Regions from separate parts of the Kitasatospora paranensis genome, predicted to be linked through region 3. Evidence: riboswitches for the same ligand, from Rfam matches in the RefSeq annotation. Region 3 holds a riboswitch; each other region holds the start of a gene.
The links. A riboswitch is a leader RNA that binds a small molecule or an ion and turns the genes downstream of it on or off. The one in region 3 is predicted to bind cyclic di-AMP.

Region 1 (6,879 bases), 3.0 Mb from region 3:
CCCCTGGACACCCCCTGCTACACTACGCGGCCGCATTTCCGGCCGGTGGCCGTCCGCTCACGCCCGCGGGTGGGTACGGGTGAGCCCTGCCGGGCGGAGGGTGTCGCTGAGCAGCAACGATCCCCGGGGGGCGGCGGTTCCCGGGCGGGAATTCGATTCCACCGGCCGTGGCCGAGCCCTGCCTGCGATCCGGTGGCCGTGCCCCGAGAGGTGCCTTCGGTCCCACATAGCGGACGGAGCGGGCCCCGGAGTCCGACGAAAGGCTGGGCCGCCATGTGAAGAAATTCACGAACTTTCTCGCGGCGCGCCCCGCAGGCCGCGGCCCCGGGCGCCGACGGGGCGCTCCGGGGCCGTCACGGTAAGGGGCGAAGCGGGTCAGGAGGCGATACTCCAGGCGATGCCGTCGAGGATGTCGTGCTCGCTGACGACCACCTCGGGGGCGCCCGTCCGCTCCATGATCTCCAACAGGACCAGGGCCCCGGCGGCGATCACGTCCACCCGGCCCGGGTGCATCACCGGGATCGCGGCGCGCTCGGCGTGGGTGGCGCCCAGCAGCCGGGCCGTGGTCTCGCGCACCTGCCCGACGGTGAGCCGGGCGTGGTGGATCCGCTCGGAGTCGTACGCGGGCAGGCCGAGCACGATGCCGGCCACCGTGGTGACGGTGCCGGCCAGGCCGACCAGGGTGGCAGCCTCGGTGAGCGGCACCGCCTCGGCCGCCGTGTCCAGGGCGGCGAGGATGTCGGCCTTCGCGGCGGCGATCTGATCGGGCGTCGGGAGCTCGCTGCCGGCGAAGTGGCGCTCCGTCATCCGCACGCAGCCGATGTCCACCGAGCGGGCCGCCCGGACGTCGTCGGCCCCGAGCACGAACTCGGTGGAGCCCCCGCCCAGGTCGAAGACCAGGTAGGGCGCCTTGAACGTGCCGGCGGTCAGCTCCTTGGTGGCACCCACGAAGGAGAGGTGGGCCTCCTCGTCGCCGCTGACCACCTGGGGTGCGACACCGAGGATCGCGCGCACGCCCGCGGTGAACTCCGCGGCGTTCTCGGCGTCCCGGGAGGCACTGGTGGCGACGAACCGGATGCGCTCCGGGCCGACCCCGTGCTCGGCGATCACGGCGGCGTACTCGCGGCAGGCCGCGAAGGTGCGCTCCAGCGCGTCGGGGTGCAGCCGGCCGGTGGCGTCCACGCCCTGGCCGAGGCGGTTGATGACCATCCGGCGGTCGAGATCGGCGATCGCCCCGGTGTCCGGGTCGAGATCGGCGATCAGCAGCCGGATCGAGTTGGTGCCGCAGTCGATCGCGGCCACGCGGGTGGTGGTCACCTGTCCCCTCCTCCTGCGCCTGGCGCTTCTTCTCGGCGCGCTCGGCGGACTTCTGCTCCTTGGCCGCGATGACCGCGGTGTGGTCCTGGTTCTTGGCGCGGTTGCGGGCGACCCGGCCCGCCGCGGCGTCGACCTCGGCCGGCGAGACGCAGGGCCCCTTGGCCCACCAGTCCTCCAGCATGCCGATCGCCTCGTCGCCGAGCGGGTTGACGCCCGGGCCGGCCGCCAGCGCGTGGCCGACCAGCACGTGCAGGCACTTGACCCGGTCGGGCATGCCGCCCGCGCTCGGGAAGCCCTCCAGCACCTCGATGGCGTCGCGGCGGGCGATGTAGTCCTCGTGCGCCCTGCGGTAGGCGTCGGCCAGCTCCGGGTCCTCGGCGAGGCGCGCGGACTGCTCCTTCATCACGCCGTCGGCCTCCAGGGTGCCGATCAGCGAGGCGGCTCGGGGGCAGGTCAGGTAGTAGAGCGTCGGGAACGGCGTGCCGTCGGGCAGCCGGGGCGCCGTCTCGACGACGTCCGGGTTGCCGCACGGGCAGCGGTGGGCCACGCCGCGCGTCCCGCGCGGGACGCGGCCGAGCTGGGCGGCGATGGCGGCGATGTCGCGGTCGGCGTCGGGGGCGTCGGCGGGGCCGGGAAGCTGTTCAGAGGTCATGGGGTGCTGTCTTCGTGAGGGGCGGGGGCCTGGTCGGCCAGGTCGACCGAGTCCAGGACGGTGGTGTACCAGGGTTTGGCGGCCCGGACGGGGCCGGAGCCCAGCGCGTCGCCCGAGACCGAGCCCTGGGTGGCGGGCGCCGACGGGTCGACCGAGACGAACGGGGTCTCACCCGGCATCGCGTAGTGCAGCCGCTCGCGGGCCTGCGCCTTGACGTACTCCGGGTCCTGCCAGCGGGCCTTCTCCCGGCGGAGCTCCTCCACCTGCTGGCGGGCGTGTTCGGCCCGGGCCCGCTGGGCGGCGATCTCGGAGCGCTGGGTCAGGAACTGCCGGGTGGGGTAGGCGAGTATCGCCACCAGCGAGCACAGGACGAGCACGAGCACCGTCGCACGGCTGGTGAAGCGCGGACGCCCCGCCAGTCCCGGGATCTTCCACATGCTCGTACCCCTCCTGCTCACGCCGGTGCCCCGGCCCCACCCTACGGGGTGGACGCCGGGGCACCGGTCCAGCGGCTGTGTGTCAGCGCGCGGGTGTCAGCTCAGCCTTCGAACTTGAAGCGCGGGAACGCGCCGCGGCCCGCGTACTCGGCGGCGTCGTCGAGGATCTCCTCGATGCGCAGCAGCTGGTTGTACTTGGCGACGCGCTCGGAGCGGGCCGGGGCGCCGGTCTTGATCTGGCCGCAGTTGGTGGCGACGGCGAGGTCGGCGATGGTGACGTCCTCGGTCTCGCCGGAGCGGTGCGACATCATGCAGCGGTAGCCGTTGCGCTGGGCCAGCTCGACGGCGTCCAGGGTCTCGGTCAGCGAGCCGATCTGGTTGACCTTGACGAGCAGCGCGTTGGCGGTGCCGGTCTCGATGCCGCGGGCCAGACGGGCCGGGTTGGTGACGAACAGGTCGTCACCGACGAGCTGGACCTTGTCGCCCAGCTTGTCGGTCATGGCCTTCCAGCCGTCCCAGTCGGACTCGTCCAGCGGGTCCTCGATGGAGACGAGCGGGTACGCGGCGACGAGCTCGGCGTAGTAGTCGATGAGCTCGGCGGAGGAGATCGCCTTGCCCTCGAAGGTGTAGGCACCGTCGTTGTGGAACTCGGAGGCGGCGACGTCCAGGGCGAGCGCGACGTCCTTGCCCGGGGTGTAGCCGGCCTTCTTGATGGCCTCGACGATGAGGTCGAGGGCCTCGCGGTTGGAGTCCAGGTTCGGCGCGAAGCCGCCCTCGTCGCCGAGGCCGGTGGACAGGCCGCGCTCCTTCAGCACGCCCTTGAGCGTGTGGTAGACCTCGACGCCCCAGCGGACGGCCTCGGAGAAGGACTCCGCGCCGATCGGGGCGATCATGAACTCCTGGATGTCGACGTTGGAGTCCGCGTGCGAGCCGCCGTTGAGGATGTTCATCATCGGCACCGGCAGGACGTGCGCGTTCGGGCCGCCGAGGTAGCGGAACAGCGGCAGGTCGCTGGCCTCGGAGGCGGCGTGCGCGACGGCGAGGGAGACGCCGAGGATGGCGTTGGCGCCGAGCGAGGACTTGTCCGGGGTGGCGTCCAGGTCGAGCATGGCCTGGTCGATCAGGCGCTGCTCGGTGGCGTCGTAGCCGACCAGCTCGGGGCCGATCTGCTCGATGACGGCGAGGACGGCCTTCTCGACGCCCTTGCCGAAGTAGCGGTTCTTGTCGCCGTCGCGGAGCTCCAGCGCCTCGAAAGCACCGGTGGACGCACCGGACGGGACGGCGGCACGGCCCGTGCTGCCATCGTCGAGACCCACCTCGACCTCGACGGTGGGGTTGCCGCGAGAGTCGAGAATCTCACGGGCTACGACGACATCAATGGACGGCACGAAGCATCTCCTAGCGGAAGCGGATGTGAGTCGTTACGACCAGAGCCTAACCGCACGGGGCCCCAGGGCCATGCCGGGCATGGCCCTGTCTCACCGTGTGGCCCGGCTACTCGCCGGTAGTTCACCTGAAGGATCGTAAACCGGACCTCCCGGTCGCAGCCGCGGCGCCGGGGCCGCGACCGGGAGGCCGGGCGGCCGTCAGCCCAGCTCGATCTCCTGCCCGGGCAGGATCAGGTCGGGGTCGGCGCCCACGGTCGCGCGGTTGGCCGCGTAGAGCTGCTGCCAGCCGCCGGGCACGTCCCGCTCGACGGCGATCCCCGACAGGGTGTCACCGGGCCGGACGGTGTACGTTCCGCGGCCGGTCTCCGGCAGCGGCGCCGCCTGCAGGGTCTGCCCGCCGGCGTCCGACGGGTCAGCTGCCCGCGAGCCGGTGTCCGGCCCGGTGTCGGACGCCTCCTCCACGCCCTCCGGCAGGTCGGCGGCCGCGGCGTACCGCTGGTAGATCTCCCGGTGCGCCGTCCAATACCAGGCACCGTCCTTCTGGTACCAGTACACCCGGTCGTCCGCGTCCCAGCCGCCCCGGCCGGGGAACTGCGGGGCGGCGCCGGAGCGCGGCGCCGCGGTACTCGCGCCCTCGGCGGAATCGGCCTTCGCGAGTGAGCCGCCGCCGCGGGTCAGGCCGGCGCGTTTGGAACAGACCGGCCAGGCGCCGGGCCCCTGGGAGGCGAGCACCTTCTCGGCGACGGCGATCTGCTGGCCCTTGCTGGCCTGGTGGGCGAAGGCCGCGTACCGGGTGCCACCGAAGCCCTTCCAGGTGCCGGCGGTGAACTGGAGGCCGCCGTAGAAGCCGTTGCCGGTGTTGATGGCCCAGTTCCCGCCACTCTCGCACTGGGCGACCTTGTCCCAGGTGGAGACCGGTGCTGCGGACGCGCCGGCGGCGGTGAGCAGCGGAAGGGCGAGGCCGACGCCGGTGACGCCCGCCACGGCGACCGCCTTCTCGGCGGAGGTGCGACGGCGGTGGCGGCCAGGTCCGGTGAAGAGCATGGGAAGTCCCTCTCCGAACGCCTGCGAGGTGAGCTGTCGGGTTCGGACCGGGAGGCTTGGCCCGGCCGCGGCCGCAGGAGGGGACCTGCTGACGCGGCTTCACCCCTAGCCGTGGGGACGGCGACGAACGTGGGTCCCCCGCCCCTGTCCTGGGTCTGTTCCGTCGAATCGGCGCGCGGTGGACAGGATTCGGCGTTCCGCGGCCGCGGCCCGCGGTTGCGGGCCGATCCGGAGAGTAGGCAGATCGAACGACCAATCACAAGCTCATATCGCCACTATCACGCAAGAATTACGGCGAACCGATTATCGCCCACGAACGAGGCTGATTTGTCCGGTTTGACGGCCCTTCGGGCGGGCCGCGACACGCGCCCGGTCGACACGCCCCCGGGCGGAGCAGCGGACGGCCGCCGGCCGCTCCCGGCGCGCCGGCCGTCCGGCGGCGGGTCAGCCCCCGGAGGGCGTGAAGGACACCGGCAGTTCCCGCAGCCCGCGCATGATGAGACCGCCCCGCCAGCGGAGTTCGTCCGGGTCGGCGGCCAACTCCAGGTCGGGCAGCCTGGTCAGCAGGGTGGCCAGCGCCGCCCGCCCCTCAAGCCGGGCCAGCGGCGCGCCGATGCAGTAGTGGATGCCGTGTCCGAACCCCAGGTGCGGGTTGTCGGTGCGGGCGAGGTCCAGCGTGTTCTCGTCGGAGAACCGCGCCGGATCGCGGTCGGCCGCGGCCAGCACCACCAGCACCGGGTCGCCGGCCGGGATCCCCACCCCGCCGACGGTCAGCGGGACGGTCGCGAACCGCCAGGTGGCCAGCTCCACCGGTCCGTCGTAGCGGAGCAGTTCCTCGATGCCGGTCTCCAGCAGGCCGCTCTCGCCGCGGGCCACCGAGGCCTGGAGCAGGGCCCGCTGGCCGGGGTTGCGCAGCAGCGCGTACAGGCCGTTGCCGATCAGGTTGACGGTGGTCTCGAAGCCCGCGAACAGCAGGATGAACGCCATCGCCGCCGCCTCGTTCTCGGTGAGGTGCTCGCCGTGGTCGCTCGCCCTGATCAGGCCCGAGATGAGGTCGTCGCCGAGGTCGGCGCGCTTGCGGTGGATCAGCTCGGCGAGGTAGCCGCGCATCCGCTTCACCGCCCGCGCCACGCCGCCGCGCGGGCCGCGGCCGTGCCGGATCATCATGCCCGCCCAGTCCCGGAAGTCGTCCTGGTCCTCGGCGGGCACCCCCAGCAGGTCGCAGATCGCGTAGATGGGGAGCGGGAAGGCGAACTCGTGGATCAGGTCGGCCGAGCCGCGCTCCGCGAAGGAGTCGATCAGCCGGTCGGTGAGCTCCTGCACCCGTGGCTCGAACTCCGCCACCCGGCGCGGGGTGAACGCCTTGGACACCAGCCGGCGCAGCCGGGTGTGGTCGGGCGGGTCGATGTTCAGCAGGTGGGTCATGAGGTCCGCCTGCCGCTCCCCCGGGATGCCGACCCGGCCGGCCCGGTGCGCCTGCTCGCTGTGGTGCACCGGGTTCTTGGAGAGCCGGGCGTCCGCGAGCGCCTGCCGGGCGTCCGCGTACCGGGTGACCAGCCAGGCGTCCACCCCGCTGGGCAGGGTGGTGCGGTGCACCGGCGCGTGCTCGCGCAGCCAGGCGTACGCGGGGTAGGGATCGGCGGCGAACTCCCACGTGAAGAGGTCGGGTCGGTGCGGCAGGGGGTGTCCGGCATGTTCCAGACCGTATCTTGACCTGGACGGGCGTGAGTCTGGTCACCTGGCGGGTAATCCCTGTTGCGGAGGGTCGCGGGGTGCCTACCATCCTCCGATAACCGTTGGTGGCGGCCGTGCGGTGCCGTCCACGGGGTATCGCTCTCAGGGAGGAGCAGGCCATGCGAGTAGCCGGGGCAGTGGTGGTCATCGCGGTACTCGGGGGCGGCGAGGGCGGGGATCTCGCCCGCCGGTTCGCCGCCGCCGGGGCCAAGGGCCTGCTGGTCGCCGATCTGCGCCCCGGAGTCGCCGAGGACCTCGCCGCCGAGCTCGACCGGCCCGGCTGCCCGGTGGTCGGCGTCAGCGGCGA
Region 2 (6,879 bases), 1.0 Mb from region 3:
TCGGCGGTGAACTTCAGGTCACCGCCGTCGGCGAGCCGCTCGACACCCTCGATGTCGGTGATGTCGGGCTGCCCGAGGACCTCGATCTTGCCCTCGTCGACGGCCTGCGTGTAGAAGCGCGGCAGGGCGTCGTTCACCGCCTCCTCCAGCACGGCGGCACGGCCGAAGCGCTGGTCGATGACGCGGTTCGGGATCTTGCCCTTGCGGAAGCCCGGGACCGAGACCTGCTGGTTGATCTTCTTGTACGCCGCGTCGAGGCTGGGCTTGAGCTCCTCGAAGGGCACCTCGACGGTGAGTCGAACCCGGGTCGGGTTCAGAGTCTCGACGGCGCTCTTCACGGTTAGGTCTCCTAGTGGGCTTGCGGTCAGGTTGTCTCCGCCCGACGTGACCTGCCGGAAGGCGGGCCGATCGGGCGAGACGGGCGATGGGCGATTGGAGCTGCATCTCCCGTAGGGGGTGGACGGTGAGCGTGACTCCTCGCCCTCGGGCGGTGCACCTGGGTGTTCACCGCAGGCACCACCTCCAGCGGCCCATCCTACCGGTACCACGAAAGCAACAGGGCCCCGCCCGTCTGACGAGACCCTGCCGAGACTGTCGGGGTGGCCGGATTCGAACCGACGGCCTTCCGCTCCCAAAGCGGACGCGCTACCAAACTGCGCCACACCCCGTAGTGCCGAGAGGAAGAGTACACGCCGGTCCCTGCCCCCTCACCGAAATACGGACGGCCGCCGCGAGCGAAAGGAGTGTGCATTCGCATGACCCGACCAGGTAGGCTGACCCCCGTCCCCATGGCCCACCGGCCCTGCGGGGCAGCGTGCGGTCGGTTCGCCGTCAACACACGTACGCGGGCGTAGCTCAATGGTAGAGCCCCAGTCTTCCAAACTGGCCACGCGAGTTCGATTCTCGTCGCCCGCTCCACACCGAAGGCCCCAGCTCAGCGACATGATCGCGGAGCTGGGGCCTTCGTCGTTCTCGGCGACGCGAACGTCCCGCCGGGCACGGTTCCCCGTCCTCAGCGCCCTTGGTAGACCCGCCGATGCCACCAGGGCAGGGGCTCGCCGAGCCAGTCGGTGTCGGGGAGCCATGGGTCGGGCAGCGTCCTGCTCCGGAAGCGGGAGTCGAGGGCATCGAGGAGTCGGCGGAACTCGACGCGTGCAGGCAGCGGCAGGATCATCAGGACGTCCTGCAGGGCATCCCTGACATGGGCGATGTCGTCGTACTGGCAGCCCGGGCAGGCCGGGCACTCGGACCGCGTCGGCCTCAGCTTCCGGCCGGGCAGGCGCAGGAAGGCCCGGTAGCGGTGCAGGTTGGCCTCGGCGCTGCCCGAACGAACGTGGTAGCCGGGATGGGTGACCTCGGCATGGCGGACAGCGGCGCTGGTCTCCCGCGAAAGGCGGTCGATCGGCGGTATCTCGCGCACCCACGTGGCGATGCGGTGCGGTTGGAGGTCGCGGGCGGCGCGGAGCGCGCCGGGTCGCCTACGCGGCATGCGCCTTTCGGTTGATCGTCATGGCGCCATCCTGCCAGGACCGGGCCCCGGCGGCCATGGCCGCGCCGCCCCCGCCACAGATCCACCGTGGCCGACCCCACATGATCACTGCCGCTGGAGTCTGCACGAATCGACCGGGGGAGCCGGACCATGAACATCCGTACGACAACGCTGACCATCGCCGTCGGTGCCGTGATCACGCTGGCGGCGGGCTGCACATCGGCAGCGACGACGGCCGGGGCGCCGCAGGCGATGTCGTCGGCCTCGGCCTGTCCGTCCGCCGAACCGGAACCGACCGACAGCGGGGCGAGCACCGACGGGATCACCTCGGAACCGTTGCCGGCCGAGGTCCGGTGCCTGCCGGGCATCGCCTACGGGTCGATGATCCGGACGACGGGGGCCGGCTCCGGCAGCCCGACCACCGGTGACGTCCTGACCAAGGCCCGGTTGGGTCTCCAGCTGATGGTGAACATGAAGGAGGACGTCAGCGCCGAGGACGCCCTCCACCTTTGCGGGACCCTGACCGCGATGGGCTACGGCCCGGGAGGCCGGAAGGGCGTCAGCACCCTCGCCGTGTCGGCCGGGCTCCGGACCACCTACATCTCGCTCCCTGACCGGCCCAGCTGCCGCAAGGTCCCGTAGCGGAAAGAAAAGGCAGCGGAAACAGGGGAGAGGCGCGGTGTGCGCCTCAGCGGTCGTAGCAGGCGAAGGAGCCGTCCGGCTGCCGGGCGACGGCGCCGTGGCCGCCGCACTTCAGGAGAGGGGCCAGGGTCCAGCCCCGGTAGCCGGCGCCGACGAGCAGCAAAACGCAGAGCGGGACGACGGCGATCCGCAGCAGGCGGCGCAGCCGGCGGGCGGCGAGGAGGACGAGCGTCGTCGCCGCCGCGCTCAGCGCGAGGAACACGAGCGCGAGGGGGCCGAGGTTGTCCCGGAGCCCGGGATAGTCCTCCGGCGACTGCGACTCGGCGGTGAGCGCGAGGCTGAACAGCAACAGGACGGCCGCGAGCGGCAGCAGGGCGACCGCGAGCGCGACGCCGGCCGTGCCGTTTCCGGCGCGTGGGGACTCGATCACGAGGTGCGCGGTCTCGGACACCGGTTCGGGCAAGGACACGGGCCGCACCCTACCGGCGCGAGTGCCCGCTCACGGCGTCCGGCCCCGGACGTGGCGGTGGGGTCCGCCGGCCGGGGCCGGGGCGTGCCGGGTGCGACGGCAGGTCAGCCGAGGTAGTGCTTGGCCACGGCGGCGGCGATCGCGGAGACGTCGAGTCGGCCGGTGCCCGCGTTGGTGCCGTCGTTCGAGCCGACCGTGTTGTCGCCGCCCGCGTTGAAGATGTCGCTGCCGGCGACCTGGTTCTGGTCGCCGATGACGATCGTCCGGGTCTGGCCGGCGGCCTGGGCGGTCGCGATGCCGGGAAGGCAGGCGGCGCCGGCGAGGGCGAGCAGAACAGCGGTGCGCGTGAGGCCTCGGTACATGTGGATCCCTTCCGCGACGGGGTTGTCGTGTCTGCGACGCTAGGTCGCCACCACCCCGCCGCACCGGCGTTGGGCCGGTCGGGGGCGTGTCGAACGAGTGAGCGCAGCTCGAACGCGGGTGGCCCGCCCGCCCCGCCCGGAGACAGCCGGCGCCGGAGGGCGGGATCGGCTGCCGGCCGGTCAGGCCCCGCCCTGCCGGGACGCGATCACGGACCGTCCGACAGCCGGCTGCGGAGACCAGGGCCGCGGGGAAGGGCGCAGGAGCAGGGTCCGGGCACGGCCGAGGCCCGGACCGCAGGGAGCGGTCCGGGCCTTCGGGCTGTGGCGGTGCGTCAGACGCGGACACCGTGGGCGGCGAGGTAGGCCACCGGGTCGATGTCGGAGCCGTACGCCGGGCCGGTGCGGACCTCGAAGTGCAGGTGCGGGCCGGTCACGTTGCCGGTGGCACCGGAGAGGCCGATGACCTGGCCGGCGGAGACGGTCTGGCCGACCGAGACCTTCAGGGCCGAGAAGTGGGCGTACTGCGAGTACTTGCCGTCGGCGTGCTTGATGACGACGTTGTTGCCGTAGGCGCCACCCCAGCCGGCCTCGACGACGGTGCCGCCGGCGATGGCGTGCACGGCAGTGCCGGTGGAGACGACGAAGTCGACGCCGGTGTGGTAGCCGCTGGACCAGTTGGAGCCGGCCTTGTGGTACGGGGTGCCGAGCGGCGCGGAGACCGGGGCGACGTAGCCGGAGGCGGCGACGGCGGGCTTGGCGGCCTCGGCCGGCTTCGCGGCCGGGGTGGTGGCGGCGGCCTTCGGGGTGGAGGTCTGCGGCGCGGCGGCCTTCGGCGCGGCCGGCTTCGGCGCGGCGGGCTTCTGGGCCGGGGCCGGGGCGGCGGCCGGGGCCTGCGCGGCGGCGGCCTGGCCCGCGAGGGAGAGCTGCTGGCCGGGGAAGATCAGGTTCGGGTTGCCGCCGATGACCTGGCGGTTGTCCTGGTAGAGCTTGTGCCAACCGCCGTCCACGTGCTGGGCGTTGGCGATCTTCGACAGGGTGTCGCCGCCGACGACCTTGTAAGTCGAGTCGGCGGACTTGGCGGGGGCCTGCGCGGCGGCCGGGGCCGCGGCGGCCGGAGCGGCAGCGGCGGGGGCGGCGGCCTTGGCGGCGGGAGCGGAGTGGGCGCTGGCGGCGGTGGCCGGGATGGCGATGGCAGCAGCAGCAACACCGGTGGCGACAGCGAGACGGGTCAGACGGGTGCCCAGAACGGACATGGGGGTGATCCTCTCCTACGCCTACGAGGTGAGCTGTCGGGTTCGGGCGGGAAGATCGCCCGGTCGCGAAAAGACGCGACTTCACCCCAAGCCGTCCCGGAACTACCGGGCGCGGCACTTACCTTGGGTCCCCCGCTCCTGCCGTGCACAGATTGTGCGTGGCCCCGGACGGCGGCAGGACTCGGCGTTCCGCCCGGTGGCCCGCCCGGTCGATTGGCCGGGCAGGCTCCGAGGAAAACCGATCGAGCACGTTCGAAGCAAGCCCCGGCCCTTGGAGGGCCCTCGGCGATCACCCCCGGCGTGACTCTCCGCCCGCTCCCGGTGGACGGAGAGCGTCCGCCGCAATGACCGCATGTGTCCGGATCATGGCGTTTCGCCGATTTCGTACACCCGGCGTGCGCGGTCGGTCGCGGGCGGGCACGGATCATGCACACGCCGGTGACACTGGTCACCCCGGGTTCCGCGGAGGGGTTTTCGGGGAACCGCGGACCGCCCCGCGGCGTCGGCCCCGGATGACCGGCGGAGCGGCCGCGCGCCCGGTGCCCGGCCCGTCCGAGCCGGCCGATAGCCTCACTGCCGTCCGACTGTTCGACCGTTTTCGAGCCGGCCCCCGGGGTCGGACGTGGAGTGAGGAGCACCGGGGTGCGCCCGCAGGACAGGCTGGACGTGATCCAGCGCAGTGTGGTCCGTGAGATGGCGCGCTACGGCCTGCGCTTCACCGTCGAGGGCAGCGTGGTCCGCGGACCGGGGCGGACCGCGGTCGCGGTGCGCGAACACCCCGGCGAGGGCGGCCAGGGCGGCGCCGGGCACGTCGACCTCGGCTACGTCCTCGAACTGGGCCGGGCGGACGGCCCCGTGGTCTGGGACTGCACGGCGGGGCTCGGCCGCACCGAGGAGGAGCAGCTGGACAGCGCCGTACGGATGTGGGCGACCACGACGGCGGCGGCCGTGGTGGAGTTCCAGGAGGGGCGCGGGGAGCACGGCGACCACTACGGGACGGAACTGCTGCCCGGCTGGCAGGCCGTACAGGGCCCGGCGGCGGTGTTCGGCTTCGGCAGCGAGCGGCTGGCCGACTGGCTGGCGGACCACCAGGTGCTGCCCCAGCTGGCGGCGGCGCTGGCCCCGGAGCTGGCCGGGCCGCTGCCGGCCGGGGTGACCGGGGTGAAGCTCTTCTTCGGCGGGCGGCTGGGCGAGGACGTGGCGGAGGTCCGGATCGGCGGCGAGGTCGCGGAACGTGCTTCGGCCGCCCTGCGCGCGCTCGCCTGGCCGCGCGGCGAGCGGCTGTGCTGGGCCCGGCTGTTCGTCCTGCTGGTGCCCGAGGGCATGCCGGGACCTGCGCAGGCCGACCCCCGCGCGACTGCGGCGCCCTCCGCCGGACCTGCCGGGCGGTGGTCGGCGGAGCCGGGACGCGGCGGGCTGCTCGGCCGCTGGCGCCGGGCGCGCGCGGAGCGCCGCCCGTCCTGACCCGGCGCGCCGGACACGTCCGACCCGGCCCGGGCCTGGTGGCGGCCCGGACGGCCGGTGGCACGTCCGACCGCCGGTCGGTCAGCGGCCGGCGGTCAGCTGGCGACCGACGAGATGGTCTTCGCCAGCTGGTTGAGGAAGTCCTGGATCGGCTTGGCCGCCGTGGACTGGCTGACCATGAAGCCGAAGAGCGCCGCGATGATCGCATGGCTCATCTTCAGCTGCTTGTTGCGGATGAAGATGACGACGATGACGCCGAACAGGAACAGCGCGGAGACGGAGAAGGCCACCCGGATTCACTTCCTCAAGCTCTGGCGGGAGTTCGCGGCGGAACCCCGTGTCGAAGCCGGCCTGCGGCCTGCGCCGACCGTCCCTGAAAACTCACCGGTCGGTCCCGCCGTCATGGTGATGCCCCGCCGCGCCGTACCGCATGCCGCCTGCCGCACGCGCTGCCCCCCATCCCCCGGCCATGACCGATCCACCCGGACTCAGTGTGGTCGTTCGTGCCGACTGCGTAAAGGACTTGCCGGGAGCATGGCGCGAAGATCCTGCCATCTGAGACGAATTCCCGCCGACCGAGACGATAGCCGAGGCCGCCTGACGGTGCGTCGGCGGGGCCCGGCCCACGGTCTTCGGAGCGGCCCTGCGGCGCCCGGCGGGCCGGTGATCGACTCGTGTGGGACGCCCGAGGATTGGCCGAAGATCAGTGCACGGGACTTGACAGCGGGGTCCGCGCCGTCACCGGCGCCAGACCAGCAGGACGGCCCGGTCGTCGTTGACGTCCTTGGCGACCCGCTCGATCAGCCGTCCCGCCGAGCCGCGGAAGCCGCCCGCCACCAGCCGGTCGGCCTCCCCCATCAGCCGGTCCATGCCCTCGGTGAGGTCCCGCCCGGGCACCTCGACCATGCCGTCGGTGCAGAGCATCAGCACGTCGCCGCGGTCCAGCGTGCCGCGCACGCCCTCGAACTTGGCGCCGTCGTAGATGCCGAGCAGCGGGCCCTCGGCGGACTCCCGCAACTCCCAGCGGCCGCTGCCGCCGAGCCGCTGCATGCCCGGCAGGTGCCCGGCGGAGAGGAGTTCGTACTGGCCGGTGTCGAGGTCGAGCACCAGGTGGACGGCGGTGGCGAAGCCCTCGTCCCAGTCCTGGCGCAGCAGGTAGCCGTTGGCGGCGGGCAGGAAGTCGTGGGCCGGCAGCGAGCC
Region 3 (6,879 bases):
CATCTCTCCCCGAGTAATCGGCGACTGCCTCACTTGACGTGATGATAGCTCGGGTGCACGTGCATCAGCACAGGACATTGCGCGTGCATTTGGTACGGATCCCGCACCCATCGAGGGGACCGTTCGGACGACAAAGACGGACATACCAGGGCGCATGACCCCGTAAATGATCACCGTGCGTGCGGATCGGCCTGCGCGTTGTTGATCTTCGCGGGCCGGATGCGAACTCACGCGCAGTCACAACCGCCACTGTGAGCCGCATCACTCACCCGTGCCACCGGATCAACGTGACTTCGCGAACTATGTCCCGTTTTGGAGGGCCGGGAGCAGTCCGTGGCGGGATCCGGCTGCCGCCCGACCGCCGCAATGTCCTACGATCTCCGCCATGAGCACCGCAGCCATCCCGGGCGCGCCACTGCCCGTCCGTACGCCAGGCTCCCGTGCGCGGGGGCGCCACCGCCGTCCCGAGCGTCCCGAGATCCCGTCGGGCTCCCCGGCCCTGCTGCTGGCCGTGCCGGCCACCGCCGGCCCCGAGGCCCGGCCGCTCGTCGACGAGCTGCTGTCCATCGTGCGCGGCGAGCAGCCGGGCATCGAGATCGCCGCCGGCTACCTGGCCGACGAGTCCGCCGATGCGCCGACCGTCGCCGATCTCCTGGCCATGGCCGCCGGCAACGGCGCGCCCGCCCCTGTCGTCGTCCCGCTGGTGTCCGGCCCGCACGGCTTCCTGACGGAGCTGTACGAGGTCGCGGCCGCCGCGGGCGCCGAGGTCACCGACCCCCTGGGCCCGCACCCGCTGCTGGCGGAGGCCGTCCACGTCCGGCTGTCCGAGGCCGGGCTGGCCCGCGCCGACCGGGCGCGGCTGTTCGCGATCGCGACCGCCGCGGACGGCGTGGTCCTGACCACTGTCGGCGGCGAGGACGCGGCAGCCGCCGCCGGGATCACCGGTGTGCTGCTGGCGGCCCGCCTCGCGGTGCCGGTCGTGGCCGCCGCCCTGGACGTCCCGGGCTCGGTCGCCGCCGCGGTCGACCACCTGAAGGCCACCGGCTCCGAGCGCCCCGCGCTCGCCCCGCTGGTGATCGGCCCGGAGGCCGACTCCGAGCTGCTGGCGACCGCCGCGGAGGAGACCGGCTGCCCGAGCGCCGCCCCGCTCGGCGCCTACCCGACGGTCGGTCAGCTGATCGCCTCCACCTACCTGGCGGCGCTGCCTGCCCCGGCGGAGTACGAGGAGCAGGACGAGCACGGCGAGGCCACCGGGGAGCACCGGGCCGAGCAGTGACCGTCGAGCCGTAGGAACCGTGCCGAAGGGCCCCGGCGAGCGCCGGGGCTCTTCGGCGTTCCCGCCCGACGGCTCTCCCCCATGCCGCCCAGCGGTCCTCCCCCAGCAGCTCTCTCCAGCGCCCCGCGGGCGCATCTCCCTCGGCGGCGTGGCCGATGCCCTGCAGCGGACCCCTGGCGGTCCGTCAGGTCTTCAGGCGGTCGGTGACCGCCGCGATGTCCTTGAGCGCCACGGAGGGGCGGCGAGCGCCCGGGGCGGGGTGTCCACGGCCACCGGGGCGGCGGAGGCGTTCCACTGCGGCTCGGCCGTGCCCGGCCCGCCCCTGGTGAGCCGGACGGCCTGCCGGTCGCCCGCCCGCCGCAGCACGATCCGGGTGGGCGGCGGGGACTCGGGGTCGAGCCAGACCTCGTTGCCGCCGAACGAGCAGTCCAGTACGGCGATGTCGTCCGGGTGGCCGTCCGCGGTGGCCCGGAAGCCGACGCCGGCCTTGCGGTACCCGGTCAGGCGGCACCGGCTGATCGTCACGGTCTCGCCGGCCAGCTGGTGCTTGGCGGTGGCGATGGCGAAGTCGGACCGGCCCGCGGCGTCGATCAGCAGGCCGTCGACGACGGTGCCGGAGTCGCGCCCGAGGGCGTGCACCACCAGGCCACCGGCGCCGTTCCCGTAGAGGACGCTCGCGGTGTAGTCGAAGTCGTTCAGGTAGGCGCCGTGCTCGATGCCCCAGCCGCCGTTGTGGTAGGCCACGAACTGGCCCACGCTGTGGTGGTGCTGGGCGTTGAGCCAGACGAAGATGCCGTTCTGGGCGTTGTTGTGGGCCAGGCAGCGCTCGAACGTCCAGATGCCCTCGCTGGTCTCCGGCCATTCGTAGCCGGACGCCCCGGTGGCGCCCTGGACGCCGACCGCGACGCAGTCCCGGGCGGTGCCGCCGGTGCCGGCGCCCAGCGAGAAGCCGGTCAGCCGGTAGCCCCGGGGAGCGGGCTCGTAGGTCGTCAGGGACGCGACGCAGGAGTCGTAGGTGATGTCGTCGGACGGCGCCTGAGGGGTCCGGGTGTCCAGCGGGCCGTCCCACCAGTAGGCGTCCTCCCACGTCCGGTGGCTGATGCAGCTGCGGAAGGTGATGCCGTGGCTGGCGTGCGGGACGAACGCGTGGCTGCCCGTGTCGCGGACGACGACGCCCTCCACGACCGTGCCGCGGCCGGCGTCCCCGAGCATGTGGAAGTGCAGCCCGTAGCGGCCGAGCACCGGCTCGGTGACCGGGGCACCGGCGAAGGTGTCCTTGCCGGGCTGCCGCGGGCCGAGCCAGCGCAGCGCGGCGTGCCGGACGTCGGCGCGCCGCGAGCTCGTCACGTGGACGTGGGCGCGGCCGCGCTCGGTGCCCTCGATCCGCACGCTGCGGGTGAGGTTGAGCACTTCGGCGCCCAGCGTGAGGCCGGCACCCACCGCGACCCGCGGGTGGGCGTACGCCAGCGGAGCGGTCAGGGTGACCGTCCGGCCGTCGATCCGGCTGATCGTGCACAGATCGTATCGGGTGGAGAAGTCGTCGCCGTCGGGGGTCCGCTCGGGGTGACGGCGAGCTCGTCGCCGGCCTGCCAGCCCGCGGGTGCGGCGGCCAGCGTGAGGGTGGCGTCGCCCGGTCCCAGTGCGGCCGCCGCGCGGACCCAGGCGGTCTTGGCGGCGCCGTCCAGCCGGAGGTAGCCGGCCCCGGTGACCCAGAGGCCGGTGTCCGTGTTTGCGATCGTCATGCCGCCGCCCCGGAACTTCCGTTCGTCCACGGACGGAAAGCGCAGGGCGTGCACGGCCGCCCCGGCCGGCGAGAGCGCCAGGGTGCCGCGGACCTCGACATTGCCCGCGGACGCAAGGGTCAGGCTGCGCTCCGGGGCGAACACCAGCGAGCCGCCCGGCTCGATCAACAGCGACCCGACCGCGGCGTCGGTGTCGAGCAGCACCCGGTCGGCGATCGTGACCGCACTCCGGGGCCGGGCACCGCACCGCCCCAGCCCGCCGCGTCCGACCAGTGCCGGCCGGTCAGGTCGATCGGGGAGGGCGCGGGGCCTCCGGCGGCGCGGCGCTGTGCACGTGCCCTTCGGCGGCCGTCGAGGGCCCGCTCAGCGGCGGCGCGGTGGGCCCCGGCGAGGCGTCGGCCACCAGCTCGCGCCGGAGCAACTCCTCGCCTCCGACGGCAGCGAGGACGACCGGGACGGCGAGCCAGCCGAGCAGGCGGCGCCGGTCGACGGCGGAGCGCGGGACCTGTGGCCCTGGCACCCGTTCGGGCGGCGTGGCACGGTGTTCCATGATCGGCGAGCCCTCCCCCGGGGCCCGGTGCGGCCCCGCCGCCTGAAGCATAAACAAGCCGCTTTCCATTCAAGGGGATTGCGCGAAAAGGGCCGAACGCGACCGGAATCGCCGGGAACAATCGATCTTGAATTAAATCAAGATCACCTGTGATCGCCGTCACACATATTTGCGGTTTGAACTTAAGTCTGTCTAATGTCCTCCCACGTTCGTGGTCACACGGACCCAGTCGACCCGAACGCCGAGTCCTGCCGGCGGGCCGACTGGCAAAGCGATACGCACTTCGGCAGGGGCGGGGGAACCAGGTAAGTCGCCCAGGGCCGGTCATGGACCGGCCCTCGGCTTGGGGTGAAGCCGCACAACCGGACACGTCCGTCTCGACGTGCCCGTACGTGCGGCCGGGCAACTCCAGCCCGAATCCGACAGCTCACCTCGCAGGCGTGGGAGAGGAACGCTGTTTCATGCTGTCCATCAACTCCAAGCGCACCCGCCGACTGCTCGCCACCACGGGCGTGGTCGGCATCGGTCTGTCGATCCCGTGCCTCACCGCCGGCACCGCCAACGCCGCCTCGGTCGCGACCTGGGACAAGGTCGCCCAGTGCGAGTCCTCCGGCAACTGGTCGATCAACACCGGCAACGGCTTCTACGGCGGCCTCCAGTTCACCTCCAGCACCTGGGCGGCCTACGGCGGCCACACCTACGCCCCGCAGGCGAACCAGGCCACCAAGGACCAGCAGATCACCATCGCCGAGAAGGTGCTGGCCGACCAGGGCCCCGGCGCCTGGCCCGTCTGCTCCGTCCAGGCCGGCCTGACCAAGGGCGGCCCCGCCCCGGCGGTCAACCCCGGCGGCTCGGCCTCGACCACCCCGGCTCCGGCCGCCGCGGCCCCCGCCGCCCCGGCCGCCCCGGCCGCCCCCGCCCAGAGCAGCGGCTCCACCGCCTCGCAGGACGCCAAGCCCGCCCAGAGCGGCAAGTCCTGGCAGCAGCACCGTTCCTGGAACCACGGCGGCACCTACACGGTGAAGGCCGGCGACTGGCTGTCCCGCATCGCCGACAGCAACCACGTCCAGGGCGGCTGGCAGCACCTGTACGACCTGAACAAGTCGGTCCTCACCGAGGGCCCCGACTCGATCTACCCGGGCCAGAAGCTGTCGCTGGGCGGCTCCGCCACCGCGCAGAGCGGCTCCGCGCAGACCGCGGCCAAGCCGGCCACCACCGCCGCCCCGGCGGCCGCCACCACCGCCACCAAGGCCTCGGCCGTCACCGGCTCGAAGGCCGCCGCGGTCAACTTCGCCCTGTCGAAGGTCGGCCAGGCGTACATCTACGGCGGCACCGGCAACGGTGGCTGGGACTGCTCCGGCCTGACCCAGGCGGCCTACAAGGCGGCCGGCATCGCGATCCCGCGTGTCGCCGCCGACCAGGCCGACTTCTCCACCCACGTGTCGCTGGACAACCTGCAGCCGGGCGACCTGCTGTTCTGGTCCAACAACGGCGCCAACTCCGGTGTGTACCACGTCGGCATGTACGTCGGCGACGGCAAGTACGTCGAGGCCGCCAACCCCAGCGCCGGTGTCCGCACCCAGACCATCGCCAACTGGGCGCCGGACTTCGCCGGCCGTATCTGATCCCACCACGGGTCGGGTCAACCGTTCCACCGTCGCCCCCGGAGCTGGCCGCTCGGCACCGGGGGCTTCGGCCTGCCCGGGTAGGCTGAAGCCCCCACCGACCCGCGGGAGTCAGCATGGCGAAGGTCACCGTCACCCTGGATGCCGACCTGGCGATCGAGGTGATGCTGCTGTCCGGCGCGGGCAATCCGCAGGACGCGGTCGAGGTGGTCGTCCGCGACTACCTGGCGCGCGGGCGGCGCACCGAGGCCCGGACCGGAGAGGCCGCCGACGCCCAGCGGACGCAGCCGCCGCGGCGGGTCGCCGAGGACGGCTGACCGGACGCACGACCGGAGCACCGCCGGACGGAACCCGACGGGGACGGACGGGCACGGCACGACGAGGCATGCACGACGTGCACGTCGTGCATCGAACACCGAAGGGGCCCAGGAGAGTTCACCTCTCCTGGGCCCCTTCGGTGTTCGATGCAGTCGGCGGTCAGCGTCCGCCGGCCGCCGTGGAGCCGCGCATCACGAGCTCCGGCTGGAACATGAACTCCGCGCGCTGCGCGGGGTTGCCGCCGACCTCCTCCAGCAGGGCGTCGACCGCGGCCGTGGCCATCGCCTCCACGGGCTGGCGGATCGTGGTCAGCGGCGGCTCGGTGAACGCTATCAGCGGCGAGTCGTCGAACCCGACGACCGAGACGTCCTGCGGCACCGTGAGCCCGCGCTGGCGGGCCGCCCGGATCGCGCCGAGCGCCATCATGTCGCTGCCGCAGACGATCGCGGTGCAGCCCTTGTCGAGCAGGGCGCCCGCCGCGGCATGGCCGCCCTCCACGCTGAACAGGGTGTGGTGGACGTACCCGTCGGCCTCCTCGGCGCTGAGGCCGAGCAGGTCCTGCACCGCGGCGGTGAAGCCCTCGATCTTGCGGAGCACCGGGACGTACCGCTTCTGGCCGACCGCGAGGCCGATCCGGGTGTGCCCGAGCTCGACGAGGTGCTGGACGGCCATCCACATGGCGGCCCGGTCGTCCGGCGAGATGAACGGCGCGGCGATCTTCTCGCTGTAGCCGTTGATCATGACGAACGGGACCTGACGGCCGATCAGCTTGTTGTAGCGGTCGTGGTCGGCCGTGGTGTCGGCGTGCAGGCCGGAGACGAAGACGATGCCGGCGACTCCGCGCTCGACCAGCATCTCCACCAGCTCGTCCTCGGTGGAACCGCCCGGGGTCTGGGTGCACAGCACCGGCGTGAAGCCGTGCCGGCTCAGCACCTGTTCGATCACCTGGGCGAGCGCGGGGAAGATGGGGTTGCTGAGCTCCGGGGTGATCAGGCCGATCAGCCCCGCACTGCGCTGCCGCAGCCGCGTCGGGCGTTCGTACCCGAGCACGTCGAGGGCGGCCAGTACGGTCTGCCGGGTGGTCGCGGAGACACCGGCCTTGCCGTTGAGGACGCGGCTGACGGTGGCTTCGCTGACCCCCGCCTGCGCCGCGATGTCCGAGAGTCGCGCTGTAGTCACGATCCCAGAGCCTATTGCAACCATCTCAGACCGCCCACCATACGGTGCTGTCCGCAGCCAGCAGAATGTCGCCGTCGACCGCCTCTGCCTCGGCGGAGGAGAGCAGCATACGTCCCGGAGCGGGGATGCGAACCGGCGCGCCGGTGGTGTTCGCGGTGCAGACGAACGCGCCCTCTGCGCTGTCGCGCC
Region 4 (6,879 bases), 2.6 Mb from region 3:
GACCGCGGCGAGGCCGAGCTGGGGCACCTCGCCGAGCCGGGAGACCTCCAGCCCGCTGCCGCCGGCCAGTGCGGTGGCGGCCTTCTCGACGGCCTGCTCGGGCATCCCGACCCCGGCGTCGTCGATCTCGATGACGGCGCCGTTGTGGACGGGGATCAGGGTGACGAACACCTGGGTGCTGGGCGGCGAGTAGCGGGTGGCGTTGTCCAGCAGCTCGGCGACGGCGTGGATCAGCGCCTCGGCGGCGGCGGCGACCACGGCGGTCTCCAGCCGGCTGCGCACCACCACCCGCTGGAACGGCAGGATCCGGGACTGCGCGCCGCGTACCACGTCCTCGAGCGCGACCGGTTCCGGCCAGTGCCGGCCGGCGCGGGCGCCGCAGAGCACCGCGAGGGTCTGGGCGAGCCTGGCCTGCTGGGCGGCGGCGTGGTCGGCCTTGAGCAGCCCGTCGAGCAGGGCGGGGTCGTCGTGGGTGCGTTCCATCTCGTCGAGCCCGGCCTGCTGGTCGTGGGCCATCACGAGGATGCGGCGGGCCACGCTGAGGAAGGCCCGCTGGGTGGCGGCGGTGAGCTCCTGCTCCTGCTGGACGGCGGCGGTCTCGGCGCCGCGGCGGGCGAGTTCGGCGTCGAGTACGGTGCGCAGGCCGTCGAGTTCGCGTTGCTGCTCGGCGAGCCGCCGGCGCAGGGTGACGGTGACGGCGCGGTATCTCGCGGCCGCCGTCAGGGAGAGGACGGCGAGGACGGCGGCTGCCACCGCGTACCACTGAGTCATCGTCACGCGCGAATTCTAGGGTGATGATCCTACGAAAGTGTGAACGGATCCACGCTTTGGTGAGCGGGACCCGTCAATCATCACCACGGAGATCGGCCGCTCCGTCAACTCTGCTCTTTTGAAGTGCACTTCGATCGAGGCCGCGTCAAGTGCCCCGACAGGTGGCGGCGCGGGTGGGACTACTGCCCGTCGACCTCGCCGTACGACTCCTGCGGGCGGGCCGCGACGGGACGCAGGCGGGGCAGGCCGCGGGCCACCTCGAAGGCCCGGAGGACGGTGGCGAGCAGGCCCGGCGCGGACGCCGCGGCGGGGGCGGCCGACGGGCCGGCCGGCGTGCGCTGGCCGGGTACGAGGCCCGCGGCCGTCGCCGGGGCCGCCGTGCCGGGGGCGGTCTTCGTCATCTCTGCACGTCCTTCGTGTTCCTGCCGTGGCGCGTTGCGGGCGGCGGAGGGCCGCCCGCTGTGACGAGTACCCCGTGGGGACCAAGTCTTGTCCTGCTTCTGCGACGGGACGGTCTCGAATCCCCTCCGAATCGGTTCCGGTCCCCGGGCGGCGGGCCCGGCTACGCCGTCCGGTCGACGGCGATCATCGTGCCCTGCATCAGGGCGACCTCCTTGCCGGGCACCCCGCCGGTGACCGACCGCACCTCGGCGCCGACGACGGTGATGGTCCGTCCACTGCGGACGACGGTGCCGGTGGCGCGCAGCCGGTCGCCCACCCCGGGGCTCAGCAGGTTGAGCTTGAACTCCACGCTCAGCACGTCCTTGCCGGCGGGCATCAGGGAGAGCGCGGCGGCGCCGGCCGCGGCATCCGCGAGGGTGCTGATCGCGCCGGCGTGGACGAACCCGTTCTGCTGGGTCACCTCGGGCCGGACGGGCAGGTCGAGCACCACCCGGCCGCGGGCCAGCTCGACGATCTCCACCCCGAGGGTGGCCAGCAGGCGCTGCCCCGCGAGGTTGGCGCGGAGACGGTCGGTGAGGGTGTCCATGGGTGGGTGTCCTGGTCTGTCCGGTGCGGTGGCGTTGCTCATCGAACCCTCCGCTTCCCCCGCCCCGGCGTCAAGGCCGGCCGGGCTCGGACCGTCCCGGGACCGCCCCCGGACGCGGCGAAGGCCCGCGCGGGCGGCGCGGGCCTTCGGGGCTGCGTGGGGCCGGGCGGCGAGGTGGTGCGGGCGGCCCGGTGCGGGGAGGGATCAGGAGACGTCCCGGTCGGTGTCGGCCGCCCCGTCGGCGCCGGCGTCGGGCAGCTCGGCGCCGGTCACCGTCCGGGCGTCGCCCGTGCGGTGCTGCGGGGCGTCGGCGTGGGCACTGGGAGCGGTCAGCGACGCGACGACGCCGACGGCGAGGGAGGCAAAGGCGAGCATGCTGCGCTTCTTCATGCCCTGCCCAACGATCCGCGCCGGGCCGGGTCACGCGGCCGGGGTCGTCCGCCGCCCGGCCGTGCCCCCGGAGCGCCTGCGGTAGCGTGCGGCCGACCGGTCCGGGACCGACCCGGATCCGCCCCTGGAGTCGTCATGCCCTTCATCAACGTCAAGCAGCTCGCCGGCCGCACGGAGGAGCAGCGGGCCGAGATCGCCCGTGAGCTGACCGCCGCGTACGCCCGGGTCACCGGGGTGGACCCGGGCGTGATCTGGGTGGCCATCGACGAGGTCCCGCTGGAGAACTGGTCGCTCGCCGGTGAGACCTATGCGGCGAAGCGGGACCGGGCGGCGGCCGCCGAGCGGGCGGAGCAGGACGCCGGCTGACACCGACCGCCCGCTGCGCCCGGCCGGATGGTCAGAGCCCGTCCACCTTGAACGGGTCGTGCTCGGCGAGCAGCTTCTCCAGGCGGGCCTGGTCGACCCGCGAGGTGAGGGCGCCGGCGTCCTGGCGGTCCCGGACGACCTTGGCCAGGGTGAACGCCGAGGTGATCACGTAGAGCAGGCCGACCGCCAGGAACGCGCGCATCCACGCGTCGACGGGCAGGTAGGCGATCCCGATCGCCAGGGCGGCCGTGGCGAGGGCGAACGACAGAACGGCCTGCAGGTGGTACGCGGCCGTGGTGCGGGGCTGCATCGGTGCGCTCATGCATGCAGGGTCCCGGAGCGGCCGCGCCGCCACATGAGTACGGATACTCAACAGCGTCGTCACCGTCCGTCACGGCATCGCCGGGCTCGACTGGCAAACCGTCACAAATCCACCAAGTCGCCCAACTGTGACGTGAGTAGACCTGCGGTAGTACTTGGAATCAGGGGGCCGTCGCATTAACGTTTGATAACGCAGCGCGGTCGGCAACGCCGTACCGACACGGCACCGTGCGCGTGTCGCTCAATCCCGCGGTCCGCCCTCGCCGGTGGGCCGGGGAGCCGGGGAACCACTTTCCTTGGGGTGAATCGGCCGGGCCGTGGCCCAGCCGTAGGAGACCTTCCTGCTCCGAACCCGTCAGCTAACCCGGTCGGCGAGGGAAGGAAAGGAGTACGCCCCCGTGGCGTCGACGATCTCGGCGGACCCCGCCGCATCCACCCAGCTCCTCGACCACCCCTGGGACCAGGCCGACCAGGCCCGCCACCGGGTGCCCCGTCAGACCAGGACCGGCAGTCCGCTGCTCGGCGTCACCGCCACCATGGCCGCCACCTTCGGAGCCGCCGGCCTCACCGCGGCCGCCGCCGGGCCGGCCGCGGCCGCGGAACCCGCCGTCGCCGCCCCCGACGACTCCGCGCAGAGCGCCGCCGACCCCGGCCTCGCCCTCGCCGCCCGCATCCAGCAGCAGGCCGACACCCGGCGCACCGCCGCCGAGGAGACCGCCCGGCTCGCCGCCGCCCAGGAGGCCGAGGCCCGCCGTGCCGCGGCCGCGGCGGCCACAGCCGCGCCCGCACCCGCCGCCGCGGACACCCGCGCGGCCGCCGAGAGCGCCCCGGCGGACTTCGCCGCACCGCTCGCGGCCTTCACGCTCGGTACCCCGTACGGTCCCGGCGGCGCGTACTGGGCGAGCCTGCACACCGGCCTCGACTTCGAGGCCCCCGTCGGCACCCCCGTCACCGCGGTCGCCTCCGGCCCCGTCACCTCCGCGGGCTGGGCCGGCTCGTACGGCTACCGGGTGGTGCAGACCCTGCCGGACGGCACCGAGATCTGGTACTGCCACCTGGCCCGGCTCGCCGCCACCTCGGGCCCCGCCACCCCGGCCACCGTCCTCGGCGCGGTCGGCGCGACCGGCAGCGTCACCCGGCCCCGGCTCCACCTGGAGGTCCGCCCCGGCGGCGGCGCCCCGATCGACCCGCAGTCCTGGCTCCGCGACCGGGGCGTCCAGGTCTAGTCCTCCGCGACCTCCGGGTTCTCCTGGTCCTCGCCGGCCCGCTCCTGCGCGTAGGCGAGGAGTTCGGCCGTGCCCGGCTCCGGGGCGAGGTCCGGGTAGCCGCGGACCAGCAGCTCGGCCAGGCCCGGCACCGTCCACTCACCGCTCAGCCACAGCGCGCCGTCCTCCGCCACCGCCTCGAACTCCTCGAAGTCGCCGGAGAGTTCGTCCGGCATGGGCGCGCCGAGCGCGGTCAGCGCGGCCAGGTTGCGGTAGCTGCGCTGCATGAGGCCGTACTCCAGCAGTCGCCGGGCGCCGTCGGTGGCCATCCCGATCGACAGCAGGTGGACGCTCCCCCAGGCCGGCTCGCCGTCCGCCTCGGGCAGCGGGTCCAGCTCGCCGGCTGCCACCAGCCCCGCGTAGGCCGCCGTCCGCTCCTCGGGCGAGCGCTCGCGGAACGCCTCCAGCCAGCCGCGCACCGCGTCCGGGTCGCCGGTGTCCACGCCGTCCGCCCGCAGCAGCAGCGTGTAGAGCCGCGGCCAGGTCAGCAGCGCCGGGCGCCGCAGCAGGGTGCCGAGCAGCTCGCCCTGCCACTCCGCCTCGGCGTGCAGCCGCTCGTGGCGCTTGGCGTTCAGCCGGCGCACCGCCCGCCGGTGGTCGATCAGCAGCCGTACCGCCGCGCCGTACACCCCCGGGTCGCCCTCCGGCTGGACGTACAGGTGCAGCCGCTCGTGCAGCAGTTGCTCCAGCACCGCCGAGCCCAGCTCGGGGAAGCCCTCGTGCAGCGGCGCGCCCCCAGTTCCAGCAGCGCCAGCACCGTCCACAGCGCCTCCTCGGGGACGGGCGGCAGGCCCTGGGCCTCCGCCCAGGCGAGCAGTTCCTCGGCGCGGGTACGGGGGATGAGCTGCAGGTCTTCGTCATTCACGTCCCGTACCGTAGCCGTTGCGCCCGGGACCCGCGCGGGAGACGCCGGCCGGCGCCCGGTCGGGGGTAGGGTCGGCCGGCATGACACCCGAACAGGTCCCGTCGGTGCGGCCCGTCCGGCTGGTCGGTCCGCGCCTGGCGATCCGCGAGTTCCGCCTCTCGCCGCAGGACGTCGACGGGCTGCACACGGTCTTCGGTGACGCCGAGACGGCCCGGTTCCTGCCGTTCGAGCCGCGCGACGCGGAGGAGTGCGCCGACCAGATCGAGCTCTACCTGGAAGAGGCCGAGAAGCAGCCGCGCACCGTCTACCGGCTCGCTGTGACCCTCGGCACCGACGGCCCCGCGGCGGAGGCCACGCCGGTCGGACAGGCCGTACTCGGTCTGGAGGGCGACCGCGCCGCCGCCCTCGGGTACGCGCTGCGGCGCGACCTGTGGGGCAACGGCTACGCGGGCGAGATCGTCGCGCTGCTCTGCGAGTTCGCCTTCGGCCGGCTGGCGGTGCACCGGCTGGCGGCCCGGGTCGACCCGGACAACACCGCCTCCTCCCGGGTGCTGACCAGGGCCGGCTTCCAGCTGGAGGGCAGGATCCGGCACGACCTGTTCCTGCACGGGGTGTGGCACGACTCCTTCCAGTACGCGCTGCTGGAGGACGAGTGGCCGGCCGCGGCGGGGCGGGGGTAGGGACAACCCCACCACGGATCCGGCAGCGGGCTGCATTCCGGCGGGCGCGGCGGGACGGCACCGTAGTGATGTCAGCACCGGACGAGACCGAGGGGCCGAGATGAGCACCGGCACACTGCACCGCACCAGCCACGACGCCTGGCCCGCCGAGCCGCGCACCGCACCCGGCCGTCCCGGCTTCCTCCGGGCGCCGTTCTCCGGCGCATTCCACCGGGAGGTCGGCTTCGTCCTCACCGGTCTGCCGATCGCCGTCGCCGGTTTCACCTTCGCCGTCACCTGCTTCGCCACCGGCGCCGGGCTGGTGGTCACCGCCCTCGGCCTGCCCGTGCTGGCACTGCTGCTGGTCGGCTCCCGCGGCTTCGGCGCGCTGGAGCGCCACCGCACCCGGACCCTGCTGGGCACCGAGGTGGCGGCCCCCGCGCCGGTCGCTCCGGCGCGGCGCGGGTTCTGGGGCGCGGTCACGGGCCGGCTGGCCGACGGCGCCGGCTGGCGGGCGGCCCTCTACCAGGTGGCGATGTTCCCCTGGGCGGTGCTCGGGTTCGTCCTGACCGTGACCTTCCTGGTCACCGGCTGGGTCATGGCCCTGTACCCGCTCTACCACTGGGTCTTCGCCCGGTACACGGACTGGCCGGGGTACCGCGTCGTCGACTTCACCACGGACGCCGGCCACCACTACGCGTACTACATCACCTCGCCCGCGCAGATCGCCGGGGTCTCGGCCGTCGGCCTGCTCCTCGTGCTGGTCACGCCGCCGCTGGTGCACGGGCTCACCACGGTCAACCGGCTCGCCGTCCGCGGGCTGCTCGGCCACCGCTGAGCAGGCCGGACGCCGGCGGCCCGGTCCCGGTGGCCGCCGGACGCCCGGATGCGGCGCCCCGTCGGCCGTGGTCCGATGAGCCCGAACCGCCGCTCCGCCGAGAGGGGACACCGTGTGCGCCGCCGTACCGACCGCGACGTTGGTGACCTCCCGCCCGCTGGACGAGTACTGCGGTCTCTTCGGTCTCACCCGGGCGGCACTCGGCCGGCTCGGCGGCACCGTGCTCGACTGCCCCGGCGGGGCCGCGGGGCTGGCCGCCGAGGCCGACCGGCTCGGCTGCCGGGTGGTCGCCGTCGACCCGCTGTACGCCGTCCCGCCGCTCCGGCTGGTCGACCTGGCCCGGGCCGGGCGGGAGACCATGGCCGAGGCGATGCGCACCACCCCGCGGCTGTACGCGGCGCCCCGGCACGTCCGCC

Region 1: another riboswitch for cyclic di-AMP. It lies ahead of ABEB13_RS24280 (transglycosylase family protein); the one in region 3 lies ahead of ABEB13_RS10190 (transglycosylase family protein).
Region 2: another riboswitch for cyclic di-AMP. It lies ahead of ABEB13_RS15070 (M23 family metallopeptidase); the one in region 3 lies ahead of ABEB13_RS10190 (transglycosylase family protein).
Region 4: another riboswitch for cyclic di-AMP. It lies ahead of ABEB13_RS22605 (M23 family metallopeptidase); the one in region 3 lies ahead of ABEB13_RS10190 (transglycosylase family protein).

What each region holds. Positions count from the first base shown of each region.
Region 1 is NZ_BAABKV010000001.1:5,037,097-5,043,975, reverse strand. Features, by position in the region: gene ABEB13_RS24300 (Ppx/GppA phosphatase family protein) at 376-1,317, opposite strand; partial or broken gene ABEB13_RS24295 (DUF501 domain-containing protein) at 1,445-1,969, opposite strand; gene ABEB13_RS24290 (FtsB family cell division protein) at 1,966-2,406, opposite strand; gene eno (phosphopyruvate hydratase) at 2,508-3,794, opposite strand; gene ABEB13_RS24280 (transglycosylase family protein) at 3,993-4,838, opposite strand; cyclic di-AMP (ydaO/yuaA leader) riboswitch at 4,843-5,006, opposite strand; gene ABEB13_RS24275 (cytochrome P450 family protein) at 5,283-6,539, opposite strand; gene ABEB13_RS24270 (SDR family NAD(P)-dependent oxidoreductase) at 6,692-6,879, shown strand, end outside.
Region 2 is NZ_BAABKV010000001.1:3,077,676-3,084,554, forward strand. Features, by position in the region: gene tig (trigger factor) at 1-338, opposite strand, end outside; tRNA gene ABEB13_RS15040 (tRNA-Pro) at 595-668, opposite strand; tRNA gene ABEB13_RS15045 (tRNA-Gly) at 845-918, shown strand; gene ABEB13_RS15050 (hypothetical protein) at 1,013-1,420, opposite strand; gene ABEB13_RS15055 (hypothetical protein) at 1,640-2,131, shown strand; gene ABEB13_RS15060 (hypothetical protein) at 2,178-2,600, opposite strand; gene ABEB13_RS15065 (hypothetical protein) at 2,705-2,962, opposite strand; gene ABEB13_RS15070 (M23 family metallopeptidase) at 3,295-4,215, opposite strand; cyclic di-AMP (ydaO/yuaA leader) riboswitch at 4,221-4,384, opposite strand; gene ABEB13_RS15075 (DUF6348 family protein) at 4,858-5,679, shown strand; gene ABEB13_RS15080 (hypothetical protein) at 5,775-5,969, opposite strand; gene ABEB13_RS15085 (SpoIIE family protein phosphatase) at 6,418-6,879, opposite strand, start outside.
Region 3 is NZ_BAABKV010000001.1:2,033,756-2,040,634, forward strand. Features, by position in the region: gene ABEB13_RS10165 (DUF397 domain-containing protein) at 1-3, opposite strand, end outside; gene ABEB13_RS10170 (sirohydrochlorin chelatase) at 386-1,276, shown strand; gene ABEB13_RS10175 (hypothetical protein) at 1,469-2,686, opposite strand; gene ABEB13_RS10180 (hypothetical protein) at 2,752-3,222, opposite strand; gene ABEB13_RS10185 (hypothetical protein) at 3,302-3,568, opposite strand; cyclic di-AMP (ydaO/yuaA leader) riboswitch at 3,836-4,024, shown strand; gene ABEB13_RS10190 (transglycosylase family protein) at 4,030-5,193, shown strand; gene ABEB13_RS10195 (hypothetical protein) at 5,310-5,510, shown strand; gene ABEB13_RS10200 (LacI family DNA-binding transcriptional regulator) at 5,671-6,714, opposite strand; gene ABEB13_RS10205 (glycoside hydrolase family 13 protein) at 6,716-6,879, opposite strand, start outside.
Region 4 is NZ_BAABKV010000001.1:4,676,497-4,683,375, forward strand. Features, by position in the region: gene ABEB13_RS22575 (roadblock/LC7 domain-containing protein) at 1-771, opposite strand, end outside; gene ABEB13_RS22580 (hypothetical protein) at 951-1,172, opposite strand; gene ABEB13_RS22585 (PaaI family thioesterase) at 1,334-1,759, opposite strand; gene ABEB13_RS22590 (hypothetical protein) at 1,964-2,149, opposite strand; gene ABEB13_RS22595 (tautomerase family protein) at 2,285-2,515, shown strand; gene ABEB13_RS22600 (YiaA/YiaB family inner membrane protein) at 2,547-2,837, opposite strand; cyclic di-AMP (ydaO/yuaA leader) riboswitch at 3,065-3,227, shown strand; gene ABEB13_RS22605 (M23 family metallopeptidase) at 3,235-4,062, shown strand; gene ABEB13_RS22610 (hypothetical protein) at 4,059-4,865, opposite strand; gene ABEB13_RS22615 (GNAT family N-acetyltransferase) at 5,047-5,646, shown strand; gene ABEB13_RS22620 (sensor domain-containing protein) at 5,747-6,463, shown strand; gene ABEB13_RS22625 (hypothetical protein) at 6,606-6,879, shown strand, end outside.